3 regions of the Paenibacillus sp. FSL H7-0714 genome follow, and region 3 is predicted to be linked to each of the others. Evidence: riboswitches for the same ligand, from Rfam matches in the RefSeq annotation. Region 3 holds a riboswitch; each other region holds the start of a gene.
What was found. A riboswitch is a leader RNA that binds a small molecule or an ion and turns the genes downstream of it on or off. The one in region 3 is predicted to bind cyclic di-GMP.
Positions count from the first base shown of each region.

Region 1: another riboswitch for cyclic di-GMP. It lies ahead of NST34_RS03210 (transglutaminase-like domain-containing protein); the one in region 3 lies ahead of NST34_RS04785 (glycosyl hydrolase).
Region 2: another riboswitch for cyclic di-GMP. It lies ahead of NST34_RS10225 (DUF6612 family protein); the one in region 3 lies ahead of NST34_RS04785 (glycosyl hydrolase).

Region 1 is NZ_JBBOPT010000001.1:712,762-718,599, reverse strand. Features, by position in the region: rRNA gene NST34_RS03220 (23S ribosomal RNA) at 1-730, opposite strand, end outside; rRNA gene NST34_RS03215 (16S ribosomal RNA) at 964-2,521, opposite strand; gene NST34_RS03210 (transglutaminase-like domain-containing protein) at 2,893-3,702, opposite strand; cyclic di-GMP riboswitch class I at 3,716-3,796, opposite strand; cyclic di-GMP riboswitch class I at 3,905-3,985, opposite strand; gene NST34_RS03205 (class D sortase) at 4,110-4,760, opposite strand; gene NST34_RS03200 (GtrA family protein) at 4,795-5,199, opposite strand; gene NST34_RS03195 (glycosyltransferase family 2 protein) at 5,189-5,838, opposite strand, start outside.
Region 2 is NZ_JBBOPT010000001.1:2,353,168-2,359,005, reverse strand. Features, by position in the region: gene NST34_RS10240 (NAD(P)/FAD-dependent oxidoreductase) at 1-348, opposite strand, end outside; gene NST34_RS10235 (FprA family A-type flavoprotein) at 365-1,603, opposite strand; gene NST34_RS10230 (CapA family protein) at 1,873-2,889, shown strand; gene NST34_RS10225 (DUF6612 family protein) at 2,971-3,819, opposite strand; cyclic di-GMP riboswitch class I at 3,937-4,028, opposite strand; gene NST34_RS10220 (RNA polymerase sigma factor) at 4,233-4,751, shown strand; gene NST34_RS10215 (DUF4179 domain-containing protein) at 4,735-5,838, shown strand, end outside.
Region 3 is NZ_JBBOPT010000001.1:1,085,773-1,091,610, reverse strand. Features, by position in the region: gene NST34_RS04795 (discoidin domain-containing protein) at 1-367, opposite strand, end outside; gene NST34_RS04790 (glycosyl hydrolase) at 419-1,939, opposite strand; gene NST34_RS04785 (glycosyl hydrolase) at 2,093-3,643, opposite strand; cyclic di-GMP riboswitch class I at 3,656-3,735, opposite strand; gene NST34_RS04780 (sugar phosphate nucleotidyltransferase) at 3,872-5,245, opposite strand.

The sequences.
Region 1 (5,838 bases), 370 kb from region 3:
ACGGTTTCGGGTCTACGTCCACATACTAAATCGCCCTATTCAGACTCGCTTTCGCTGCGGCTCCGTCTTCTCGACTTAACCTTGCATGTTAAACGTAACTCGCCGGTTCATTCTACAAAAGGCACGCCATCACCCATTAATAGGGCTCTGACTTTTTGTAAGCACACGGTTTCAGGTTCTATTTCACTCCCCTTCCGGGGTGCTTTTCACCTTTCCCTCACGGTACTGTTTCACTATCGGTCGCCAGGTAGTATTTAGCCTTAGCAGATGGTCCTGCTGGATTCATACGGGGTTTCACGTGCCCCGCACTACTCGGGATCCGTCTCGGAGAGAACACAGTTTAGGCTACAGGGCTTTTACCTCTATCGCGGGCCTTTCCAGACCTCTTCACCTACCATATTCCTTTGTAACTCCATGTGAGACGTCCCACAACCCCTAAGAGCAAGCTCTTAGGTTTAGGCTGTTCCGCGTTCGCTCGCCGCTACTGACGGAATCACTATTGTTTTCTCTTCCTCAGGGTACTTAGATGTTTCAGTTCCCCTGGTCTGCCTCTACATCTCCTATGTGTTCAGAGATGAGTAACTGCGAATTACCACAGCTGGGTTTCCCCATTCGGACACCCCCGGATCAAAGCTTGCTTACAGCTCCCCGAGGCAGTTTCGTTGTTCGCCACGTCCTTCGTCGGCTCCTGGCGCCTAGGCATCCTCCGTGTGCTCTTATTAGCTTAACCTTGATTTTTCCTAAGAAAAATCTCACTAATAACATTTACTTGTTTACACAAGTTGCTAAAAGATGTTCTAAAACGCAAATTCGTTTCGGTATCCAGTTTTCAAGGATCAAGTTTAAAGATGAGAGCTTAAACTCTCAAAACTGAGCAACGAGTGAGTAACAGGCCTAAACCTGAGATTTGGAAGTTTAACTTCCAATTTGAATGTCTTCATTGCAGAAGACTATTCTCCATAGAAAGGAGGTGATCCAGCCGCACCTTCCGATACGGCTACCTTGTTACGACTTCACCCCAATCATCTACCCCACCTTCGGCGGCTGGCTCCCTTGCGGGTTACCCCACCGACTTCGGGTGTTGTAAACTCTCGTGGTGTGACGGGCGGTGTGTACAAGACCCGGGAACGTATTCACCGCGGCATGCTGATCCGCGATTACTAGCAATTCCGACTTCATGCAGGCGAGTTGCAGCCTGCAATCCGAACTGAGACCGGCTTTGATGGGATTGGCTTCACCTCGCGGTTTCGCTTCCCGTTGTACCGGCCATTGTAGTACGTGTGTAGCCCAGGTCATAAGGGGCATGATGATTTGACGTCATCCCCACCTTCCTCCGGTTTGTCACCGGCAGTCACTCTAGAGTGCCCAGCCTTACCTGCTGGCAACTAAAGTTAAGGGTTGCGCTCGTTGCGGGACTTAACCCAACATCTCACGACACGAGCTGACGACAACCATGCACCACCTGTCTCCTCTGTCCCGAAGGCCGCCACTATCTCTAGTGGATTCAGAGGGATGTCAAGACCTGGTAAGGTTCTTCGCGTTGCTTCGAATTAAACCACATACTCCACTGCTTGTGCGGGTCCCCGTCAATTCCTTTGAGTTTCAGTCTTGCGACCGTACTCCCCAGGCGGAGTGCTTACTGTGTTAACTTCGGCACCAAGGGTATCGAAACCCCTAACACCTAGCACTCATCGTTTACGGCGTGGACTACCAGGGTATCTAATCCTGTTTGCTCCCCACGCTTTCGCGCCTCAGCGTCAGTTACAGCCCAGAAAGTCGCCTTCGCCACTGGTGTTCCTCCACATATCTACGCATTTCACCGCTACACGTGGAATTCCACTTTCCTCTTCTGTACTCAAGTCACCCAGTTTCCAGTGCGACCTCAGGTTGAGCCCAAGGTTTAAACACCAGACTTAAATGACCGCCTGCGCGCGCTTTACGCCCAATAATTCCGGACAACGCTTGCCCCCTACGTATTACCGCGGCTGCTGGCACGTAGTTAGCCGGGGCTTTCTTCTCAGGTACCGTCACTCCGATAGCAGTTACTCTACCGGACGTTCTTCCCTGGCAACAGAGCTTTACGATCCGAAAACCTTCATCACTCACGCGGCGTTGCTCCGTCAGACTTTCGTCCATTGCGGAAGATTCCCTACTGCTGCCTCCCGTAGGAGTCTGGGCCGTGTCTCAGTCCCAGTGTGGCCGTTCACCCTCTCAGGTCGGCTACGCATCGTCGCCTTGGTGGGCCGTTACCCCACCAACTAGCTAATGCGCCGCAGGCCCATCCCTCAGTGACAGATTGCTCCGTCTTTCATTCTTTCTTCAGGAGAAAAAAGAAATTATCCGGTATTAGCTACCGTTTCCGGTAGTTATCCCAGTCTAAGGGGCAGGTTGCCTACGTGTTACTCACCCGTCCGCCGCTAAATCATTTTGAAAGCAAGCTTTCAAAATAACTCCGCTCGACTTGCATGTATTAGGCACGCCGCCAGCGTTCGTCCTGAGCCAGGATCAAACTCTCCAATTAGTATTGAAAAGAGCGATATGCTCATTTTGAAACATCTGACGAGAAAATTAATTCTCTAATTTTGGATTTCACTTTCGTGATTTCCTACTCACTCGTTGTTCAGTTTTCAAAGATCAAGTTCTCGTTGGCGCCGTTTAATGTCTCAGCAGCAACTCTTATAATATATCATGTTGTTCTCAGTAATGCAAGCTTTATTTTTCGAAAGCCGTTTATATAACTCTCTCAAACATTGCCTGTACGCTGTCTAACAACGCTTAACTATAATAACCTATCTATTCATAGAAAAGCAACCCCTAATAGAAAAATAAACAACTAGCTTAATAATTAAGCTGGTTGTTTATTTAATAGAGTTATGAATCTAGCGATGCAAATTAATAGTATTTTGCTGCAGTATACTTACTTGAAGCCTTAATAAAATCCGTATTCTTCTTACTCTTCGCTGACGATGCATCTACCGTTGTATCAATAGTAACCCATTTCCCATCCATCAACACTTCATTCCATGCATGGTATTGCGTAACGTAGCTAGTATTCCCCATCACCAATTTAGCAGGCACATCTACACTACGCAGCATTGCGGCAAAAAGAGAAGCATAGTCATAGCAGATTCCTTTTTTAGTATTCAAAGTGTTGTTAATGTTCGGAATGTAATCTGTTGTTACGTTATTAGCAAGAGAATAATCGTATTGTACATTAGCAACTACATAGTTATAGATTGCCTTAACTTTCTCTTCATCTGTTGTTTTGCCTTTTGTAAGCTCTTTTGCCTTAAGGATCGCTTTATCAGAAGGACTCCATTTCACATTCTGTACGGAGCCCAAATATACGGAATTCGAGTCACTCATGGTTACGTCTACTACTTCGGAATATAACGCTTTGTATTTATTGCCGGTTGTGTTCTCAAGAACAGAAACCTTATAAGTACCATTACCTTGTTGTAAAGGGAAGTCCTCAGCTTGTCCAGAAGCATATAAGTTATATGTATAGCTGCTGTTGTCTTTAGTGATCATGAGTTTGATTCTTTTATCTTTCGGAATATCATAGTTAATTCCAATAACACCTTGAGCCACTTTCGATGTAATCAACCAGCTTGCATCTACACTTGCGGCTTGAGCTGCGCTTACCGGAACCGCAGTAATCAGTACGAATAGCGCCACCATCATAAAATAAACCTTTTTCACGGATAAAACCCCTTTCGGTAGCTGGCTGCCATCCTTTCGGGAAGGCCCTTTAGCTTTGCGTCCCTACCTTTCGATAGGTTTGCCGTTATCGTATAAGCTCTATCTGTTCTAATTTCACTAGACAAATTAACAGAATCAGTCCAAGTAGAAATATGAATCTAAGATTCTTATATATTTTATAAAAACAAAAAAAGCCTCTTCATTCGGTAACTGGCTGCCATCCTTACGGGAAGGCCCTTTAGCTTTGCGTCCCTACCTTTCGATAGGTTTGCCGTTTATCGTGTTTAGCTTTTATAGTCTTATACTACCATATTTATCCTCGTAAACAAGAACAAAATTGCTAGATTTACTATTATTTTATAGTTATTTCTCTGTATTTGAATTCTCTTGTTATTTCTCGTCAACGATTAGGAAAGTTTGGCATGAACAATCAAACGATGTGTAGGATCTACTAGTGGGTCACACGTAATTAGAGTAAGAATTTTATCTTTGTTATTCCCGTCTAGAACAGACACATCACTAGGAAGTACAACAGAAATATCATAAACCTCGTAATTATAAGTCTGATCGCTAGTCTTCACCGTAATCGTATCCCCAATCACAACCTCATTCAATCTGTTAAACAATCTGCCCGTAGTTCTAGCTCTATGTGCAGCTATTGCGGCGTTCCCTATTTCTCCTATTGGAGTTGTTTCTTTCATATGGGCCGCGGCATGCTTCATATTCGCTTTAGTAGCCCCTTCTAATACAGGCAGCTTCAGATCGATCTTATCAATCTCAATTAATGCGATAACTTTGCCACCCACTTCAATTTCCGGTTCCGGCTTTTCTGTTTCTTGCGGCTGTGCTTGTGCATCTAAAGCTGATTCCTCCGCTAGTAGCTGAGTGACCTCGGCATATCTGCTCTTCAGATCAGGTGGTGGAGTACTTTCACTGGTGCTCAGTTCAGCCGATTCTAATAGCTTATCCTGCTGCCAGTCGTTATACCATTCGTTAGCTTTTGGATAGAGCATGATAAGGATCCCCGCCAGTATGAGCACATACGAGAATTTACGCATGATTTTCACCTCCGTAGATTGGTTCTACTGAACTTTAGAATACCCATTTACGACTTCCGAAGAAGTTAATAATCACCGTCACAAACGTTACTAATACCTTAGAGATCAACACTTGAATGCCTAGTTTGTCAGTCAACAGATGCATTAGCAACAGCGATATTCCGAGTACTACCAGATTCAGTACGATAAACTTCAGCAACTGCGTCTTATCAAAACCCTCTTTATTGCCACGGTCACGATCCTTGAAGGTTACTTTTTTATTCAAAATAAAGCTATTCGCTGTCCCTGCACTATAAGAAATAACCTGTGCCAACGCATATACCATCCCAAGTGAGTTCAGTAATGTAAAGATTACGAAATCAATGAGGGTATTTACCAGACCTACAGCATTAAATTTGAGAAACTGTATGAAAGCAGTCCGAAAGTTCTTATCTGACATCTTTGTAATCCTTCCGGCGATCCACTTCTTCTTCGTTACGATATCCTATGGTCTCACTGACAATATACAACGGTCTATCCTTAGACTCGTCATAAATCCGTCCAATATACTCACCGATTACACCTAACAGCATCAGAACGATACCGTTAAAGAGCAAATTGACCCCTACAATGGAAGCCCAACCTGGAACCGTCCATGAGGTGAAAAAGATTCTTTGAAACAATACGAAGAATAAATAGAGAAAGCTCGAGAAGGAAAGAAAGAATCCGACATACGTAGCAATCTTAAGTGGCTTATGCGAAAAGGAAGTGATCCCATCCAGCGCAAAACGAATCATTTTCTTAAGAGGATACTTAGTTTCTCCTGCAAATCGTTCTTCCCGCTCATATTCCACCATCGTCTGCTTGAAGCCGACCCAGCTCACTAAACCTCTGACATACCGGTTTTTTTCCTTGAGACCTCGCAAGACATCACATACCTTACGATCAATAAGACGAAAATCACCTGTGTCCGTGGGAATGTCTACACTTGTCATGCTGCTGAGCAATCGATAAAAGATCTTGGCCGTTACCTTTTTGAACATCGTTTCTCCACGGCGCTTCAGCCGCTTCGCATACACAACGTCATAGCCCTCTTTCC
Region 2 (5,838 bases), 1.3 Mb from region 3:
AAGGGAGAGTGCACGATTCTTCGCTCCCATACACAATAAAAGCTTATGATAAGAAACACTCTGCCCATCTTCTGTCACAACTATTTGCCGGTCCGGGTGGACAGAACGGATTCGGGTCGAGGTTTTTACGGAGATACGGTTATCGCGGTACCATTTTTCCTTTTTAATCAGCACCTTCTCACTGTGCAGGTCGGTAAACAGCCCTTTGGTCAGCTTAATCCGGTTATAGGGCAGTTGACTTTCCTCCCCGAGGATCGAAATTTCCGATTCTGCGTCTTGATCACGGATGGCTTTGGCGGCATGGACGGCGGCTACTCCTCCGCCAACAATAACGTAATGTTTTGTCATCCTATGTTCCTCCTCCCTAAAATGAACTCAGCAGCAAATCCGAAACAAATTCAGCCGCATTTTTAATTTTTTGAACTTTCTCAGGCTCTTTCGGGGAAAATCTGATTCGTACAGGGAACTCTACATGTGTCATCCCCGTGGTTTTAATAACCTCAGATGTGCTTTGCACCGTCATGTTTGTTCCATTCAGATAATCCTGAATGACTTCAATGGCTTCACCACTCCAGCCGTAGGAGCCAAAGGCTGCAGCAAGTTTACCTTCCAGATTCATATTGTGCAATTCTTTCAAAATGTTCTCCAGGTTCCCAATCATGTCCGCGTATTTAGTGGAGCTGCCAATAAAGACCGCGTCCGCTGACGTTATGCTGTTCAGAATATCAGTGGCACTACTTTTATCTGCATCCCAGACCTCTGTCTCTATATTATTTTCCTGCAAGCAATCCTGTATGATTTTGGCCATCTTCTTGGTACTGTTTTTGATGGTGGTATATACGATGGTTGCCTTTTTTCCTTGCGTCGTTTCACGGCTCAATGTGGCGTACATCCCGATATATTTACGTATGTCCTTCCGGATCACAAACCCATGGGAAGGAGCGATCATCCGGATCTCAAGATCCTTAACAGCCTCTAACAGGGTTCTTACATATCTTCTGTGAGGATGAATAATTGCTGCGTAATAGCCCTGGAAATCTTCCGTAATATCAAACCCGGCTTCATCGCTGAATAGATTCTCCACCGCAACATGCGTGCTGAAAATATCACAAGGAAATAAGATTTGATCTTCGATACAATAGGTGATCATCGTTTCTGCGGTATGGAGATACGGTGTTTCTTTAAACAGCAGCGTTTTCCCGCCAATATCCAGCTTATCTCCGTCTTTAACCACCAGGAAGTTCCGGCTATGAAGCTTGTACATTTCCTGCAATTCGGGAACAGCAATCTCGGTGCATACGATCGTGGCATTTGCAGCCTTGGCAGCGAGAGCTGCCAGTCCACCAGAGTGATCAGGCTCTGTATGATTAATTACAATGTAATGGATATCTAGAAGATCAATCATTTCACCCAGACACTCGGCATATTCACGTCCGAATTCCATATCTACGGTATCAATGACAGTTGGTTTACCTGTTTTTAATAAATAAGAATTATAGGTAGTTCCTTTTGCCAGAATCAGGCGATGAAAAGGAACATGACGGTTATCAATTTTGCCTATCCAGTAAATATCCTCGGCGATTTTCTTGAATTGTGTACTCATTTCTATAACCTCCAATGTTTGATTGATAATGTTTATCAACAACCATATTTTATTATGGCTGCCAAACAAAAAAGAGGATTTGAATCAAATTATGAAAGTTTGAAAAAAATGAATACCTTTAATTTAGACGATCTAAATAAAGTGATTATGCGTTGGGTCACATTTTAAATAAAAAGCCACACAAATGTTTGCACTTCGCCTTAAAGAAAGAATAACCCATAACAACTTTATGCCATATCCTAATGAAAATAATAAAAAGGTGGATATCCATGACTGAAATACAAATAGCTGCTGTGGGAGATCTAATGGTCAAACGTTATATTATTTCGGATGCTAAACAGCCTGATGGAACCTATTCGTTCAGCCCCCTGTTTGCAAAAGTAGCTCCTTATCTGAAACAGGCTGATTTGACGATTGGCAATCTCGAAACCACCTTTGCTGGAAGTGGCCCCGAATGCCGGAAAAGCCCACGATCAGGCGGTCCGATATTCAAATGTCCAGACGAACTGGCCCCTGCACTTAAGGAAGCCGGATTCGACGTATTAGTAACGGCCAACAATCATTGCATGGATTATGGTGCCCCGGGTCTGGTTCGGACGTTACGAGTTCTGGACCGTAATGGAATCGACCACACGGGAACAGCTAAATCATTAGAAGAATCCAAGAGAACGCTTATTAAAAACGTCAAAGGAATTACGATTGGCATCCTCTCCTACACAGCAGGAACCAACCGAATTCCTATACCAGTGAGTAAGCCATGGCTGGTTAACCGGATATCTACGCCCAAGATCATTCGGGAGATTCGAGATTTAAAAAAGAAAGTCGATCTAGTCTTGCTTTATCTGCATTTCGGAAGCGAATATCGTTACACTCCAAACAAGAGGCAAAAAGAGCTGGTCAATCTCTTCTTTAAAAATGGCGCCGACATCATACTGGGGTCTCACCCACATGTTCTTCAACCGTTAGCGCTTCGTGGAAAAAAACAATTCGTTATTTACTCATTGGGGAATTTTGTTTCTACTAAATTAATGAATATTCCTTATACACAAAGCGGTATCATACTTACGCTTAAAATAAAGAAGGATGAAAAAGGAAACACGAGTATAACTAACGTAGGTTACATCCCGACTTGTGTAGATCGAAGAATAAAAAGCGGCAGGAAAATTACAGAGATCATCCCCATCCGCGACGCATTAAAGAGAAGCGCCACCGACATAAAAACAGAGCGGCGAAATCTCATGAATCGAATGTTGAAACATACGACAACAATCTTAAAGAAGGAATAGAAACGTTATTAAAATAGAGAATACAGCAAAAAGCGCTGTTCTACAGAACAGCGCTTTTTGCTCAATATGAAATCGACCTTATTATTCTAGTTCGGCCGGTTTTACAATGGTTGTACCTTTGTTATTCTTGGAATATTTAGCTTCGATTTTCGTGTTGTATGTATCTTTTTCTCCGTCACTTGTCAGTACATAACTCAGATCGACTGTCAGCTTTTCCGTTTGCCAGGTCTTAGTATTGACGAATAATTTCCAAGTTACGCTTTTAGGTTGAACAGTCTCTCCATCCCAGAGGTTCTCCTGGTCATAGAGTTTGATTATTCCCTTAGCTGCTGTCGGATCAGTTACCGTGAACTGCAGGACAGTCTGTGCGCCAGCAGTGCTGACTTTCATAGATTTTTTATAATTTTTAACCGAATCAAGCATGGAAACAGGATCGTATTGACCTTTGGAGTAAAAAGAATCCCACTCCATCTTCTCCAGTGCAATCCAATACTGTGCATCGGGATCGATTGGCTCGCCGTCATCGTCGTAACCTTCATCTTCAGATTCATCGATCAGTTCACTTCCGTCTACAAGATAGTAAAACTCCTTGTCATTGGCATATAGACTGTACGATGTTTCTAAAAGACTACTATCAACGGTGCCAGCTGCAGCAAAATTCGGCAGTCGATTAATATCCAGCTTCAGTGTGTTAGTGTTGCTGATACGTACCCCACCGCTCTGAATATCCTGTTTTTTGATCACATCTAAGTGAAAATTCTTTATTGCTTTAGAGGCCGCCGTTACTTTGCTAATCATTTGATCCGCGGTTACTGCTGTTGTGGTAGCTGCAGACACGACTTCAGGATTAGACATCCATCCGATCGTTCCGGACAGCAATAAAGCACCTACTGCCAAACTAGTGCCTATTGTTTTGAAAAAACTGTTCATGTACTTCCCCTTTCGGCCCCTTGCGATAATGTAACGCCGTATAGGTCGAAATAATAAAAGAGCTCAAAATAGACTACATATTCTTAGAGCTATCCTTTATGCTTCATAAGACATCCCTATGGCGGCCTGGCGATCATTTCCTTCTGTAGAAAGGCTTTAGACCCATGGCTTTGTGTCATCATCTTTCGATGATTTTACCTTTAACGCGGACATTCAATTAGTTTTAATTAGCTTACGGACGCATGTCCCACCGCTAATTTTATCATGGTTATAATTACCTGTAAACGACTTATCTTCCATTCAAATTCGCTATGATGCTCAGAAGAAATACTTCACTCAAAATGAAAAATGAACGATTACATACGCTTATAAGTCTTATTAATGAGAACAGCAAAGACAGGGGGTGCAGCAAAATGTGTGACCGAGAAATTTTCGAGCTCTATAAAGAACAAGTATATTATTTTTGTTACTACTTAATGAAAAATCAGGCAGATGCAGAGGATATTTGCCAAGAGGTATTTGTAAAGGTTATCTTAGCGGATAAGTCTAAGGTAAGAAACTTGAAATCTTGGATTTTACGAATTGCTTCGAATGAGTGCCACAGTGTGATTAAAAGGCGTAAGACGGGGTGGATGAAAGAAGTACGTAATTATTTACTATCCAGGTCTGAGGAATCAAACCCTGTAGAAAAACGGTTGGATCGACAGGAAACTAAAAAAGAATTACAAGGGTTATACAGTCAGCTTCCCGACAAAATCAGAATGGTAGTAGTCCTTCGTTTTATAAACGAATTGACTGTACCCGAGATCTCTAAAGTTATGAGCATACCCGAAGGAACTGTAAAATCCAGACTGAACAAGGGACTTAAAATACTAAATAGAATGGGTGGAACTCAACTAAAGGAGCTGAGTAGTAATGAATCTGTATATTGAAAAAGATAGACATATTCCCCGACCGGATTATGATTTGATGTGGACTACCATTGAACAAGAAGCATATAAACGTCAAAGAAATCTGAATGCCTCCCAGAATACTCCTAGGCCTAATAAAAAGGTTGTTCCTATCAGCATCGTCTTCTCTTGCCTCTTACTTGTCGCCATTCCTGTATTCGCTAGTATGACGATTAATTGGGATAAAATTGGTGGGCGAAGTGTGAGCAATGCATTAAATAACGGCATCGGTCAACAGTATAATCTTCAAGCTTCCAGTTCAGGAGTAACAATGAATTTGAACGGTGTTGTAACTGACGGAGAAAAAATGAAAATGCTGTTATCACTTGATACTAAATCTGATCTATCCCAATATACTGGATTTGCTACAGAGGAAAACACCATGACTAGTGAATCCGGTGCCAAGGCAAAGGTATACGGTTATTTAGAATACGATCCTGAAAGCCAGAAACTCATTGGAGTATATGAGACACCTGATACATTAAAGGATGATAAAAAGGACTACAAGTTTGAAGCACGGAATCTCATTTTTTACCGTAATCAGAATATTCCCTTACAATCTAATCATCAAGCAGGGGATACAATCGATACTGGAGTTAAGCAATATCCAAGCATTCAAATCGAATCCGTTCGACATGTTTCCAATCAAACCATTATCCGTTACAAAGTCGCTGCATCACCATCTGACTTAGGACGGGGTAACCCACATTTGGTAGTTAGTACTGCAGGTCAAGAGAATGAGGCAATTCCAACCATCATGCCTAACGAAGGATCGGATTTATTTATTGAACAGGTTTTCAATATAACTGAATCAGATTGGAAGGAAGCTAGTCTTCATTTTAGTTACATTGAAGAAGCGAAACGTATTTCAGGTACATGGAAGTTCGATTTTAAAGCAGATGGACAAAAAGCAAGTGAGGCGATTTACACTAAGAAACTGTATAACAGTCCTGAATTTCAAGAAAAGACCGGTATAACCTTAGATCAGCTAGTGGTTACCCCTTTGGATATCCAAATTCTAATAGATGAAAATGATTCGCTTAAAAAAGGAATTGTCCACTATAATACC
Region 3 (5,838 bases):
GCTGGGTCTTTCCATTCAAGCCTGCAGGCAAGCTCTGAAGAGCCGATGATTTGAGCGCTGAAGAAGGAACATTAAATACCTTCTTACTGCCAGAAGTGCCACTCGCAGCGAACTCAGCTGCTGAGCCATCATGTTGTCCCAGATTCCAGATCACAGTACCATCCGGTATTCCTGCTGCAACATCACTTCCTGTAGCTAATCTTGGTATATTGGCACCTGCCTTATAATCGTTCGTCTTATTCGTTCCGAAAACAGAGACAGACAACAGAAACAAGACGGTTAATGCGGTGAATTTCAGTAATAACAGTAATGGTTTGTTTGCAGTTATCCTATTTTTTCTATTAGATATTCTCCTCGTTATTCCCATCCATAGGTCCTCTCTTTCTTCCGGAATGTCTAACCCTATCATTTCATTAGATTAAGGAAGGAACAATGCCCCTTGTGGAATCACCTGCTGCTTCTGGCTGGAACTCTCCCACAGCAAGCGAAGATTAGCATCTCCTTCATTCTCATAATATTCAATTTGGATATCATAAAGTGTTCCGGCTGTGAGCGGGATACTTTCTTTATGAAGGGTTGCACTTTGATTTTTCCAATTATCGATGATCAGCTTTCCGTCAATCCAGACACGGACTCCATCATCAGAGGATGCCGAAATCGTATATTTTTCACTGAATTTGGGTTTGAGCTTCCCTTTCCAGCGAACAGAAAAATGATCTTCATCTATCTCCTGTGCAGGTGACCCGCCATGCCAATTAAAATCAATCTTACGATCATCGCGGATAAGTACCGCTTCTCCCTCTAAATCAGTATTGTTATAGTATTCTCCATTCAAACCCGTTGGAGTTACCGGGATTACCGGTGCTATCGAAGGGCCTCCTGTTGTGAGAACGTAATCCTCTCTCGATACTATAAACGAGTCATTCATAAAGCTTTTAATTGACTGTAGCGTATTATTTTCTGTCAGTAATTTTCCCCAGGTCATCATATAGACCCATTTATTTTGTTTCTCAGTTAATACATCCGGGTTCGGCAGCTGTCCGCTCTCCCCGATTCCGATTGGTTTACCTTCGGCCAGTGCGAGCAGATCCTCATAGTAGGACTGCTTATAATCGTTATTGTAGATATCCGCAGCCAGAACATCGAGTTTATCCGCACCGGGATAATATGCAGCATAAGGATCTGCCCATTCATTCGGCGCATTCGGATTCCACACCCACAGTAGATTATTCAGTTGATGTGTATTTACAAAACGATCATAGACAATATTCCAAAGCGCTGAAAAATTGTCCTTTTTCCCCCACCAAAACCAACCGCCGTTCATTTCATGGTAAGGTCGCCATAAGACTGGAACTCCGGCATCACGCAGCTGTCCCAAATAGCCAGCGATCTCGTCTAGATCAGAGATTAGACTCTTATACTGAGCCGTCCCAGGCGTAACATAAGCATTAAACTTCTCTTGACTGAGACTTCTGTTTACATTGGACCATTCCGGAGAAGTCCCCGGCAAACTCTGATGGAATGTCATGGCTACAATGCCACCCTCTTGATACCACTCAATTGCACTGTCTATAACAGCTTGTCGCTGTTCTGCGATCGTCCCTTTGGGTTGATTATTAATTGCCCCCAATTCATAACCATGTAGAACGGCATTTTGTCCCGATGTATTCTTCAGCTTATGAACCAGTTCATCTGGACTTTCTAGATAATCATGCTGGCCAGACAGGATTCCTTTGCCACGTAGATTCACCAAATTACTCAGCAGTTGCTTGGCTTCTTCAGAAGCTGATGGATTGCTTGGTATAGCCGGAGGAAGAGCGGAAGAAACACTCATAGCCTTCGGAAGACTCTTAACCTCTCCCCAAGGCAGCAAGGAAAAAATAATAAACACCGGTAATATAGTAAACAACAATCTGTTTTGCTTATAATATTTACGCAAATAAATCCTCCTTTCGGTAGCTGTACTGCCTCCACAGGTGCTAAATAAACATACCTGTTATCGGACAATCGTCTTCTGACCTAATGAGGACTATAGCTTAGTAGCTCTGCAATAACGCAGAGCCACTAAGGATCGACCTTTAATTTTCATCAATCAGGAGACATCCGGAAGATAAAGTGCACTTGCTGGAACTGTCTCTTTAGCTTGACTAGCACTTTCCCACATCAAGCGGACTCTCGCATCGCCTTCATTTTCGTAATACTCCACCTTGATATCATATAGCTGGCCAGCCTTCAGCGTTATATTACCCTTACGCTCAGTACCACTTTGCTTAGTCCAACTATCAATCACGGATTGCCCATTCACCCACACACGGATGCCATCATCTGAGGTAGTGTAAAATGTATATTGCTCATCATATAATGGCTTAATTTTACCGCTCCAACGTATGGAGAAACGATCAATCCCGAGGGCGGCTTCCGGCGATCCTTGCCGCCAATTGAAATCGATAATTGCATCAGTTCTAGTAAGAGCTGCTGTTCCCGATAGCTGTATGTTGTTGTAATATTCTCCTGCAAGCCCCTTCGCAAGAGGAATGGCTGCCTCACCCTCTTCTTCGGGAGGTGCCGGCGCTGGTGCAGCGCTAGGTGTCGGTGCCAGACCAGTATTTAATTTATCTCTGGTCAGGGTATAGTTGCTATTCATAAATGTTTTAATTGTATCTGCACTGTTATTCTCGTAAAGCATTTTTCCCCAGCTCATCATATACGTCCATTTACTTTGTGATTGCTGAAGCTTCTCCAGATTAGGCATTTCACCATTCTCCCCGATCGCAATCGGTTTGCCTGCGGCTAGACTCAACAAGCTGTCATAGTATTTTTGCTGGTAATCATTTTCGTATATATCTGCTGCCAGAATATCTACTTTATCAGCACCTGGATAAGTTAGCGCATAAGGATCTGACCAAACATTGGGAGCATTCGGACTCCATACCCATAACAAATTATTTAATTTATGAACGTTAACAAAACGGTCATACATAATATTCCAAAGTTTAGAAAAGTTATTTTTCTTCCCCCACCAGAACCAGTTCCCGTTCATTTCATGATAGGGTCTCCAAAGCACCGGAACATTGGCATCGCGCAAGCTTTTTAGGGGGACTGCCACCTTATCAATTTCAGCGATCAGATTGTTATATTGCTTGGTACCCGGTGTAACGTAACTATCGAACTCATTCTGACTAAGTGTTTTTTTTACATTATCCCAGTCATAAGAGGTGCCCGGCAGGTTAGCATGAAAAGTCATAGCTACGATCCCGCCCGCTTTATTCCAGTTGATGGCGCTGTTCACCACATTTTGACGCTGCCAGGCCATCGTTCCTTCTGACTGACCGCTGATCGCGCCCAGTTCATAACCGTGAAGAGCGGCATATTGTCCGCTGGTTCCCTTCAGCATATTGTTAATTTCATCTGGACTTTCTAAATAGTCATGTTGACCAGCAATAATACCTTTTCCTGAGATCGAGTAAAAATAGTTAAGCAGCTTTACGGCTTCAGGTGAGGCTCCTGGGGTAACTGGCGTTCCAGAATTTGAAGCAGCTATGACAACAGACGGCGAAATTCCAACAGTAAGCGGAAGTGCAGTCAGAAACAAGACGAGTGACAGAAATGCGCCAAATAATCGATACGTACGGTAAGCTTTCAAAATAATCTCCCTTTCGGTAGCCAGGCTGCCACTCTTTCGAAGGCCCTATAGCTTTGCGTCCCTACCTTTCGATAGGTTTGCCTTTTCAATTTAAGAGAAATAATCTCTCTTACCGTAAGTATCGACGACAATTAATGATATATTTAGTGTTTTTATGACTTTTTTTGATAATTGAGTCAATTTACCTGTTTCAAGAAATTTTGGATTGGTTAAATAGATAGGTTAGACCTATGAAATGAATTGTTGTAGTTCTATATCATTCCAGTCTAAAGTAATACGAATGTTATCTTCTTCTACTAATTCAGAACCCGTCTGTACCTCTATAAACTCGACATCCGTCAAAGCAAGGATCGCGTGCTTCGTTCCTTCCGGTATACGTACCACGTCCCCAGCCTTCACATTATGTTTTTTCTCATTCAGCACAATACTTGCTTCGCCGCTGACGATTGTCCAAATTTCACTACGCTTGCGATGTAATTGATAGCTGATATTATTCCCCTCGGATATAAAAATCCGTTTGGTCAGCACTTCATTGCCTTCATCATATTTCACATAATCAATAACTTTGTAATGGCCCCAGCGGCGTTCCTCGTACATCGGTCTTTGTTCAAAGGTCTTCAGCACTTCTTTAATCCGTGGGCTCTCAGCTTTATGGGTAACTAGAATCCCATCCGGGCTAGCCGCAATGATCAGATCCTTCGCACCAATTACCGTAATCGGAATATCCAGCTCATTAATCAAGCAAGTCCCCTCAGAATCCGCCGTTACAAAACCTTTTCCTACATGCTTGCTGCTCATTTCCTCTGTCAGCGTATTCCACGTTCCAAGATCCTTCCAGAATCCATCATACGGCTGTACTACAATATGTTCTTCTTTCTCTACCACTTCATAATCAAAGCTGATGGAAGACAATAGCTTATACTGCTTCTGCAATTCTTCATATCCTAAAGGCAACCCTTTACGCTGCAAAATATCTAACAAGTACCCTAAGCGGAAGGCAAACACTCCACAATTCCACAATGCATTTTGCTCGATGAGCTGTTCTGCTTGTATACGGTCTGGTTTCTCTTGAAAGTGACTCACCTTCATAAAACCATTTCCCCCCGCCTCTTCGGTGGTAGGAATAATATATCCGTATTTCTCTGAGGCATGTTCAGGAACAACACCCATTAGTGCCAAATTTGCTCCACTTTCCAGCATGGTCCCCTCAAGCATAGCTATGGTATCGAAAAAGGATGCTTCTACATAAGGGTCAACAGGCAATATTGCTACCGTCTCCGCTGGAGAAACACCTGCCACTGAATAAAGATAGGTAGCTGTTAAGGCGATAGCCGGAAAAGTATCCCGACGCTCCGGTTCAACGATAATCGGCACATGACTTCCCAGTTGGCTTTGTATCATTTCTACTTGGCCGCGGCCGGTAGCCAGATAAGATGATTCTGCCATCCCCGCTTCCTCCAGCTGTCTCCAGACACGTTGTACCATGGATTCTGGTTCACCTTGAGGGCTTTCAAGTACCTTTAGAAATTGCTTTGAACGTGAGTCGTTGGACAACGGCCATAACCGTTTACCTGAACCGCCTGATAGAAGTACCATTTTCATAGAATGAACCCTCCTTAATATATGGAAATGAGCATAATTGAATTGTTATCAAAACGTATAGCTTCCGCTTAGCCTTAGTTCGAGCGGATGCATTTTTAAAAAAATTTATTAGGTATGAACCACTCCAAGGGATTTTGGACTTCCGATCGCTGTTATCCTCAGATTTCCTGATTTGAACCGCCGCCAGCGGTAGAAATCCGAGGATAGCATATGCTTTCGAAGCTAGCTTTCCTACGGAAATCTTTCGGGCGAACACTCCGTTTCTACAGTTCCAAATTCCCTTTCCGTTCTTTACCTAACCAACTTCCTCTAAATGCTTGAACCGTACTGCACCGGGCTGTACCAGCCGGAAGGCAGCACGTTTTTCTAAAGATTTGCTTCTGCTCCTATGGAGGCAGCAGCCAACGCAAGTACTACTACAACAACAAGGTTATCTGCTACTGCGATAAACAATCAGAGTACTCTAACTTTATAAATTGCTTAAAACTTATGATAAGGGAACGGAGTGACGGAGGGGAATTTTGGAACTGTAGGAGCGATAGCGTCCGCCTAAAAGCTTTCCGTAGGAAAGCTCACTTCGTAAGCATAAGCTT